3 regions of the Anoxybacillus sp. FSL W8-0382 genome follow, and region 3 is predicted to be linked to each of the others. Evidence: riboswitches for the same ligand, from Rfam matches in the RefSeq annotation. Region 3 holds a riboswitch; each other region holds the start of a gene.

Region 1 (3,281 bases), 1.6 Mb from region 3:
CTAGTGATGGAGGCAACCATCCCTCCTTTCGCTTGCGGTTCAGAAAGCGTGGTTTTCTGTATCTTGTTTTTCGATTTCGTCTTGCTCGACGAAAAGCACGCCTTTTATCTATTCTTTCCTTGATGTCTGTGCGATGGTCAAGTTGCCCTAACCATACCACTTCTTGTCCTCGCAAAATCGCTAATCCTGTATGCCTGCTTCCATAGTCGATTTTTAGCCGATATGTTGCTTTAATTTCTGATTCGTCTACTGATTTTTTCAAGATGATGGTAAATGGAAATCGCCTGTAAATCGCCGCCTTCCCTTGTTTCAACAGCTTTCTTGCAACTGCTTCGTGACAAGGAGCAAGCGGACGTTTGTTTGTGTCTAACACAAAAACCATAGGGTTCTCCCCTTTCCTCTGCATAAAGCAGGTCATATTCTCCTCGACCATGTTATAGATGCTTGTTATGTGCAAGACACTAGCGCTACCCACCACGCTTGTTTAACCTTGCACGACAGAGGAACGGGCTGGAGAAGCACCCGAACGTGTCATGACATCTATAACGTAGGCTCTGTTTCAAGCCTTGGTCTGGTCAACATGGGGCTTACAAGCCCATGACCTTAGTCATTGGGTTGTTGACGTGGGAAGCCGGAAAAGTCATAAATCATCTCATACGTTCCGTCAATCGACGAAACGGTCGGTTGACGCGTCGTCCAATGTGCAGTGAAGACGACGATAGCTTTTGGATGCATCTGTTTTCCGAGCGTTGTTAAAAACGATGCATATGAGCTATCTTCAATCGCTAACATCGGTGATCCATGCGCAAGAAATAAAGCAGGTGCTTTCATTATCTCACTCCTTTTTTTAATGTACCATATATATTTCTGATTTGTCGATTTTTGCATCCGAGGCGCATGGTCGGGCAGTTGTGCATAACATGACGATGAATGTGATTAATCATGAAAAAGAGGTGAGAACATGTATTATTACATTATCTCTTTTTATGATTTTGTTCTATTAGTAATTGGATAATGTGTTCGTTTTGTTTAATTTGTATATCGCTATTTTTTTTTAGCTGGTAAGCACATTTCAAAAGAAAAAATAGTGAAAATGCAAAAATAATAATGGCTACAAGTGAAAAGTATCCCATTGCTCTCCGTCCTTAGTAATTAGTTACTTTGTCATAATTCATGCTTTCCGATAAAATAAAGGGCTCAACGATAAAGGTTATTTCTTTCCCAAATTCATTGACGATACTCATCTCGTGTTTTTCTTGATTAGACAAATCGAACTGAACGACAATCTCTTTTTCGTTTTCTGTTTCTTCTGTAATAATTATAATTTAAGATATATTTTACATGATTTATAGTCAAAAATTCTATATAATTCACATTATTGTAAAAAATAAGGTTTGTCATATTCCTATATAAGGAGGTATGCGTTCCGTTATATCAGATAAGACTTATTTGTTGTTTTTTATATAAAAAAGGGGTTCATCATCACAACATGTGCTTGACAAGCGATATGCTCTCCTAGACAAGGATTTGCAAAAATCATTGACTCACTGATTTTTCCTTACAAGCGCGAGGGGGGCATGTTGCGAAAAAATCAAGCACAACTTTTAGTGAAGAAAACAGTTGCAATTTTGTTGTAAATGATGTACATTAGTTAAAAATCAGAAAATTCAATACCGTTTTACGTTCTTATCAAGAGAAGGGGAGGGACTGGCCCGATGAACCTTCAGCAACCAGCCGAAAGCGGTCAGGTGCTAAATCCAGCGAATTGGCGTTCAATTCGGAAGATAAGAAGAAGCGACTGTAAAAGCCTTCTTCTTTGAAGGCTTTTATTTTTTTAGAAAGGAAGAGAGCGAATGAGTCATGTGGAAACGATATTAGCGCAAATTGGCAATCGAAGCGAGACGGTGACAGGGACGGTCAATCCGCCTGTCTATTTTTCAACAGCGTATCGGCATGAAGGGATCGGACAGTCGACAGGGTACGATTACATTCGAACCGGCAACCCGACGAGACGTATTGTCGAGGAGGCGATTGCGCAGTTAGAAGAAGGGGATCAAGGGTTTGCGTGTAGCTCAGGTATGGCAGCGATTCAAACGGTGTTTGCTCTGTTTGAAAGCGGCGACCATTTTCTCGTTTCCGCCGACTTATATGGCGGAACGTATCGGCTATTTGAAAAAGGGTGGAAGAAATACGGTTTGTCGTTTACATACGTCGATTTTCGCGATCTCGATGCGGTAAAGGCGCATGTGACTGAAAAAACGAAAGCGATTTTTTTAGAAACGCCGACAAATCCACTTATGCAAGAGGCGGATATTGAAGCGGTGGCAACGTTCGCGAAGCAATATGGGCTTCTTCTTATCGTCGATAATACGTTTTATACCCCTGTGTTACAAAAGCCATTAACGAAAGGAGCTGATATCGTCATTCATAGCGCGACAAAATATTTAGGCGGACATAACGATGTGCTAGCCGGGCTCATTGTCGCCAAAGGAAAAGAGCTGTGCGAGCAACTCGCGATGTATCATAACGCGATCGGGGCGGTGTTATCACCGTTTGATTCATGGCTGTTAATTCGCGGCATGAAGACGCTTGCGCTGCGCATGCGCCAGCACGAACAAAACGCAAAGGCGATATATAAATTTTTAGTCGAACATGAAGATGTGACGGACGTATTGTATCCGGGGAGAGGCGGCATGTTGTCGTTTCGCGTGCGCGATGAAAAATGGGTGAATACCTTTTTACAAAGTTTAAAACTGATTACGTTTGCGGAAAGTTTAGGCGGTGTCGAAAGTTTTATTACGTATCCCGCAACGCAAACGCATATGGATATTCCAGAGGATATTCGCATCGCAAACGGGGTGTGTAATCGTTTGTTACGTTTTTCGGTCGGCATTGAACATGCGGACGATTTAATTGCCGATTTAACTCAAGCGTTTCAACGCATGAAAGAGGTGTAAAAGGATGGATTTACAAACGCAACTTGTTCATAATAAATGGCGAATTGATGCGCAAACAGGGGCAGTTAGCGTCCCGATTCATCATGCATCGACGTTTCATCAGTTTGATTTTGATACGTTTGGCAAGTACGATTATAGCCGTTCTGGCAACCCGACACGCGAGGCGCTTGAGGAAACGATTGCGGAACTGGAGGGGGGCGTCAGCGGTTTTGCGTTCGCATCGGGCATGGCTGCCATTTCAACAGCATTTTTATTGTTGTCAAAAGGAGATCACGTATTAATTACCGATGATGTGTATGGTGGAACGTATCGCATCATCACGGA
Region 2 (3,281 bases), 1.5 Mb from region 3:
TCTTCAATCGGAATGTCGTCGCCTGTTTCCGTCTGTAAGTCGATCGTCGATAGCGGAGCGGCGACGTAAAACGGAATGTTGAACGCGTTCGCTAAAATCGCTAAGCCGAGCGTGCCGATTTTGTTCGCTGTATCGCCGTTGGCGGCAATGCGATCGGCGCCGACGATGACTGCGGAAATATGTTTGGCTTTCATCGTTTGCGCTGCCATATTGTCTGTAATGAGCGTCACATCGACGCCAGCTTGCGAAAGTTCCCAAGCGGTAAGTCGCGCACCTTGCAGCACAGGGCGCGTTTCGCAAGCGTACGCATGAAGCGTCATTCCTTTTTCTTTCGCTAAATGAAACGGTGCGAGCGCCGTGCCGTATCGGGCGGTAGCAATCGCCCCCGCATTGCAAATTGTCATGATGCGGTCGCCGTCTTGGAACAAAGAAAGGGCATGTTCGCCGATGCGTCGGCATACGTCTTCATCTTCAACTTGAATGCAAATCGCTTCATGAATGAGCGTCGTTTTCGCTTCATTGACCGAGGTGGCGTTGGCGACGCTTTTCATAAGCCGGTCAAGCGCCCAAAATAAATTGACGGCAGTCGGGCGCGAGCTCGCTAAATAGTCGCGGTCGCGCTTTAAATTGGCGTGAAACTGTGCTAAGTCGTTTGTTTCATATGATTTTGCCGCAAGCGCTAACCCGAAGGCAGCAGTCATGCCGATCGCCGGCGCCCCGCGCACTTTTAACGCGACGATCGCGTCCCATACGTCTTTTATGTTTTTTAAGTCTAAATATTCAGTCTTATGAGGCAACGCTTGTTGGTTTAAAATCGTAATATGCGTATCATGCCATTGTACAGATTTCATCATTTTCCTCCTAGCTGTTGACATGTGCGGTTTGTTGTACGAGACGTTTGATAGCATGAATCGGCAAATGTTCACGTTGCACGATGAGTTCGCGTCCGAGGCGAAGAGCGTGCCGTTTTGCTTCTAGCCGCCGTTCAAGCGGCAATTCATCGAGGTCCGCCACATGCGCTAAGCCGATCGTGCGGCGAATGACTTCGCAACCCGCAAATCCGATCGCTTCGACGAGCGCGTCGCTTACGATGTCGTCGAGCACGAAAGAAACGCGCGCATACGGTTCGTTGCTTTCTTGCCAACATGTTGTAAATGTACGAACAAACACGTCCCACGTTTTTTCAATATGCGTAAAGAGCGGCTCGCGTTCGCTTTCATGGCGAGAGAGGGCGTTTAATAGTAAATTGGCAAAAAATTGCCCTAAATCAAAGCCGATCGGACCGTAAAATGCAAATTCTGGATCAATTACTTTCGTGTCATCGTCGCTTGCGAATATGCTTCCGGTATGTAAGTCGCCATGAAGCAACACGTCTGCTTTTGTTAAAAAGAGCCGTTTTAATTTCGCTGCTTCGCGCTTGAGTTCATCATCTTGCCAAAGCTGCTCGACATCAGCACGAAGCTCCGTTTCAAAGCTGTTCGTGTCGTGGTCAAAAAACGGGTCGGTAAAGACGAGATCTTCCGTAATTTTACAAAGTTCAGGGTTTGTAAATTGTTGGGCGAGCTTCTTTTTTTGTTGTTGATTCATGCCAAAATCAGACGTATAAAACGCCGTTTTCGCGACAAACTCGCCGATATGTTCAGAAAGCTTCGGAAATGTTTTTCCTTCGATCAGCCCGCGACGTGCAATTTGTAAATGGGATAAATCTTCCATCACCGTAATCGCTAAAGTCTCATCGGAATAATACACTTTTGGTACATACTGAGGGACGTAGCTTGCGAACGTGCGCAACGCTTGGCTTTCGATTGTCGCGCGCTTTAATGTAAGCGGCCAGCTTTCGCCGACGACTTTCGCGTACGGCAATGCTTGTTTTATGATGATGCTGTCGTTTGTGCGCTCGTTGACGATGCGAAAGACGAGGTTTAAGTTGCCATCGCCAATTTCTTGGCATGAAAGAAGCGCATCTTCTTGGAATAGCCCTAAACGAATCGCGAGCGCGACCGCCTTTTGCTCTGTTAACGGTTCGTACATAGTAATTCCTCCCTTAGCATAAATAAAAAACCTCTTTCGCTGAACGAAAGAGGTTTGAAGTTTGCTTCGCACCTCTTATCTCTCAGCCTACTGCTGCAAGAATTAGCACCGTGCGTCATCGCCGGTTGCCGGGTTTCATCGGGCTCGTCCCTCCACCTGCTCTTGATAAGAGTGTTTATCATTATTTGAATGTTTTGAATAGTGAAAACGTTTCGTGAATTCGCTTGATTTGAATCATACATCGCTTCTCGCTTGTTTGTCAATCTTTTTTTTCAAAAATTTTATACACGTCTGGACGACGATCGGCAAAAATCGGGATGCGGGCGCGTACGCGTTGTACTTCGCTTATGTCGATCGTTGCCTTGATGACTGTTTCTTGTTCGCTTCCTTCTGCAAGAATATTTCCCCACGGATCGATAATCATCGAATGCCCAGCAAACGTGTTGTTCGGGTCTTTTCCTGCGCGGTTGCACGCGACGACGTAACATTGATTTTCGATCGCTCGCGCCATTAATAACGTGCGCCAATGATGAAGGCGCGAAAGGGGCCATTCCGCAACGACAAATAACACTTCCGCACCGTTTAGCGTATGCGCGCGAATCCATTCTGGAAAGCGAATGTCATAACAAATGACGCCTGCGCCCGTCACACCGTCAAGCGAAAATATACCCGTCGTTTCCCCAGCTTGCAAATGTTTATGTTCATCCATCAATTTGAACAAATGAAGTTTACTATATTCACAAACGACATCGCCGTTTCGATGGACGATATACATCGTATTCGTTATGTTGTCCGCCACTTTTTTCGCGACCGATCCACCGACGATATGCACACGATACGTGCGGGCAAGTTCGGAAAGAAACGCCTTCGTTTGTTCGCCGTTTTCATCGGCAATATGAGTAAGCCTCGTTAAATCGTAACCTGTCGTCCATAGTTCAGGTAAAACGACGACATCGGCTTCTTTCGCGATTTGTTCCATGTAGCGCACGACTGTTTGTTTATTTTTTTCCGGTGCTCCAAACGCAATGTCCATTTGCACGCAAGCGATATTCATCTCATTCACCTCAAAAAAATTTTCTTTACATTTTGATTTTTACGATATATGATTCTTGACTAGAATTTCAACCTTTTTGTGAAGTAGGTGTGAAAAATGAAAACATTTCCGCAATCGAACTTGTTACAGCAACTTCCGAAGCAATTTTTTGCTTCGCTCGTGCAAAAAGTGAACGCAGTCATTGCCAAAGGGCATG
Region 3 (3,281 bases):
ACGGAGCCGAAGCGAATCGCATCGAAAATTTGCGGCTCTTTTTCACGTGATAAGTTAATGCATTTGGCATAACATCCACCTTCAATATTAAAAACACCGTTGTTTGACCAACCGTGCTCGTCATCGCCAATTAGGCGACGGTTTGGATCAGCAGAAAGCGTTGTTTTTCCTGTACCAGATAAACCGAAAAAGAGCGCGACATCACCTTCTTGACCGACGTTTGCTGAACAGTGCATCGGGAAGATTCCTTGTTCTGGCAATAAAAAGTTCATGACAGAGAAAACGGATTTTTTCATTTCACCAGCATATTCTGTTCCACCAATAAGCACGGTACGACGTTCAAATGAGATAATAATAAACGTTTCTGAACGCGTGCCGTCAACAGATGGATTTGCCTTAAATGTTGGTGCAGAAATGACTGTAAATTGTGGTTCATGTGTTTGTAATTCTTCCGCTGTTGGACGAATGAACAATTGATGGGCAAATAAGTTATGCCAAGCAAATTCATTGATAACTTGAATCGGTAAGCGATAAGCAGGATCGGCGCCTGCAAAGCCATTAAATACAAATAGTTCTTCTTTTGTCATTAAATAATCGGTCACTTTGTTGTAAAGTTTATCAAATACTTCTTCAGAAATTGGTTGGTTGACAGTTCCCCAATCAATTTTATGTTTAACAGATGGTTCTTCTACAATATATTTATCTTTTGGAGAACGGCCTGTATATTTTCCGGTTGTTGCACAAATCGCTCCTGATGAAGTTAGGATGCCTTCTTTCCGAGTTAGTACTTTTTCTACTAGTCGTGGTACAGATAAGTTATGAAAAACCCCATCCCTTTGTAAGAGCGTTGATAATTTGTTTGTCAGTTCAATGGAATTCATTGGACAAAACCTACCTTTGTTTGATTTATCTTTATGTAAAAAGTATAACACATTTTGATAAATAGTCCATACTAATTCATGTATTTTTCTTGAATTTATTTTAGACATCATAAAGGGAGAAAAAACGTTGACTCGCTTATGATAGATGTGATATGATGCTGAGATGAACGGATACTCTTATCCCGAGTTGGTGGAGGGGGACAGGCCCGATGAAACCCAGCAACCGTCACATACGTGAAAAGGTGCTAACCTGTGGCAAGGGGACGCCCTTGAACGATAAGAGTGAAAGGCGCAGACAAATGCAAGAACCTTTCCTCTGAGGGAAAGGTTTTTTTCACGATAGACCATAATAAGAGGGATGAGTACCGTATCATTTGTCATTATACTGAGGAGGAATGTTTGAATGCCTAAACGTCGTCTGTTTACATCTGAATCTGTAACGGAAGGGCATCCGGATAAAATTTGTGACCAAATTTCCGATGCGATTTTAGATGCGATTTTAGCGAATGATCCAAATGCGCGTGTTGCATGCGAAACGAGTGTAACAACAGGACTTGTTTTAGTGAGCGGAGAAATTACAACGTCTACATATGTAGATATTCCAAAAATTGTTCGTGAAACGATTCGCGAGATTGGCTATACACGTGCAAAATACGGTTTTGATGCCGATACGTGCGCCGTATTAACGTCAATTGATGAACAATCACCAGACATCGCGATGGGTGTTGACAAAGCGTTAGAAGCTCGTGAAGGGCAAATGACAGATGAAGAAATCGAAGCGATCGGTGCAGGAGACCAAGGATTAATGTTTGGTTTCGCGTGCAACGAAACGAAAGAGCTTATGCCGCTTCCAATTTCACTTGCCCATAAACTTGCGCGCCGTTTAGCAGAAGTGCGTAAAGAAGACATTTTACCATACTTACGCCCGGACGGAAAAACGCAAGTGACAGTGGAGTATGATGAAAACGGCAAACCTGTACGCATTGATACGATCGTTGTTTCCACACAACATCATCCAGAAATTACGCAAGATCAAATTGTGCGCAATATTAAAGAACATGTCATTCAACCTGTCGTTCCAGCGGAGTTGATCGATGAAAACACAAAATATTTCATTAACCCAACAGGTCGTTTCGTCATCGGTGGTCCACAAGGTGACGCAGGGTTAACAGGACGCAAAATTATCGTTGACACTTACGGTGGTTATGCTCGTCACGGCGGTGGGGCTTTCTCAGGAAAAGACCCAACGAAAGTAGATCGCTCGGCAGCATATGCGGCTCGTTACGTAGCGAAAAACATTGTCGCAGCAGGTCTTGCGGATAAATGTGAAGTGCAATTAGCATATGCGATCGGTGTGGCGCAACCTGTATCGATCTCAATCGACACGTTCGGCACAGGCAAAGTATCTGAGGATGTATTAATTGAAGTGGTGCGCAACAACTTCGACCTTCGCCCAGCAGGCATTATTAAAATGCTCGATCTCCGTCGCCCGATTTATAAACAAACAGCAGCTTATGGTCACTTCGGCCGTACGGACATTGATCTTCCTTGGGAGCGTACAGATAAAGCGGAAGCGTTAAAACAACAAGCGTTACAGTTAGCGAAGTAAGGAAAAGAGGAGAGTTACAAGATGTAGCTCTCCTTTCCTATTTTTTAAGTAAGAACAGAAAGTCAACTACCCCCACTTAGCTAACGCTTGAAGTGAGGGCTTGCAACTCCCCAGAAGTGCAAACGGACTCTGTCCTCCTTCCTTGACTTGGGGTTGCATCAGGGGCAGGTTGACGACTACCCAACGACGCAGGTCATGCCTGCATCGTTACCGATTCTCTCGGCATGTCTGTTGGCAGTACTTGGCTTCCACACACAACAGACGAACCCACGCTCGATGTTTTACGGTTACAACGTTTCCTGTAACCAACTCCATACATCGAGTAGCAGTTACTGGAGTGCCTTTATTAAACGGTTTTCTCCACGCCTCTATTATATCATACACAAAAGAAAGGGGGAACGCGCATTCCTCTCCCACTTACTCCCTTTGTTCGTTGAAGTGGGAGTCTCCTGCGCGAAATAGGATGAAGCCCTAAGTAAATGCGCGACACGGCAACGCTAACAGCAATAGGTAAAAGACAAACAGCAAGCGCTGGAGCGTATAGTAAAAACGGAACGATGACAGAAAATATTGCAGTCGTATGTCCTGATGGAAATGAATGGTCAGTTAATGGGTTTTTTGTTACTTTCGTTTTATGCAGTGAAATATACGGTCGTTTGCGAGGATATATTTTTTTCATCATTGTGACAGGAATATGGCTAAGTGCTAAGGCGATCGCACTTGCGATAGCAGTATCGCGCCATTCATCCCGCAATAGCCAAATGGCTAGCATAACCGATGTAATTGAAAAT

What was found. Region 3 has a riboswitch for S-adenosylmethionine ahead of metK (methionine adenosyltransferase). Riboswitches for the same ligand answer to the same signal wherever they lie in the genome.
Region 1: another riboswitch for S-adenosylmethionine. It lies ahead of NSS60_RS11015 (methionine biosynthesis PLP-dependent protein); the one in region 3 lies ahead of metK (methionine adenosyltransferase).
Region 2: another riboswitch for S-adenosylmethionine. It lies ahead of mtnK (S-methyl-5-thioribose kinase); the one in region 3 lies ahead of metK (methionine adenosyltransferase).

Annotation. Positions count from the first base shown of each region.
Region 1 is NZ_JBBOPX010000001.1:2,095,858-2,099,138, reverse strand. Features, by position in the region: gene iscB (RNA-guided endonuclease IscB) at 1-382, opposite strand, end outside; partial or broken gene NSS60_RS11020 (extradiol ring-cleavage dioxygenase) at 619-831, opposite strand; SAM riboswitch class I at 1,684-1,791, shown strand; gene NSS60_RS11015 (methionine biosynthesis PLP-dependent protein) at 1,854-2,957, shown strand; gene metC (cystathionine beta-lyase) at 2,962-3,281, shown strand, end outside.
Region 2 is NZ_JBBOPX010000001.1:2,014,357-2,017,637, reverse strand. Features, by position in the region: gene mtnA (S-methyl-5-thioribose-1-phosphate isomerase) at 1-854, opposite strand, end outside; gene mtnK (S-methyl-5-thioribose kinase) at 862-2,031, opposite strand; SAM riboswitch class I at 2,104-2,203, opposite strand; gene NSS60_RS10610 (carbon-nitrogen family hydrolase) at 2,291-3,085, opposite strand; gene NSS60_RS10605 (pyridoxal phosphate-dependent aminotransferase) at 3,182-3,281, shown strand, end outside.
Region 3 is NZ_JBBOPX010000001.1:493,515-496,795, forward strand. Features, by position in the region: gene pckA (phosphoenolpyruvate carboxykinase (ATP)) at 1-881, opposite strand, end outside; SAM riboswitch class I at 1,056-1,164, shown strand; gene metK (methionine adenosyltransferase) at 1,285-2,490, shown strand; gene NSS60_RS02710 (phosphatase PAP2 family protein) at 2,867-3,281, opposite strand, start outside.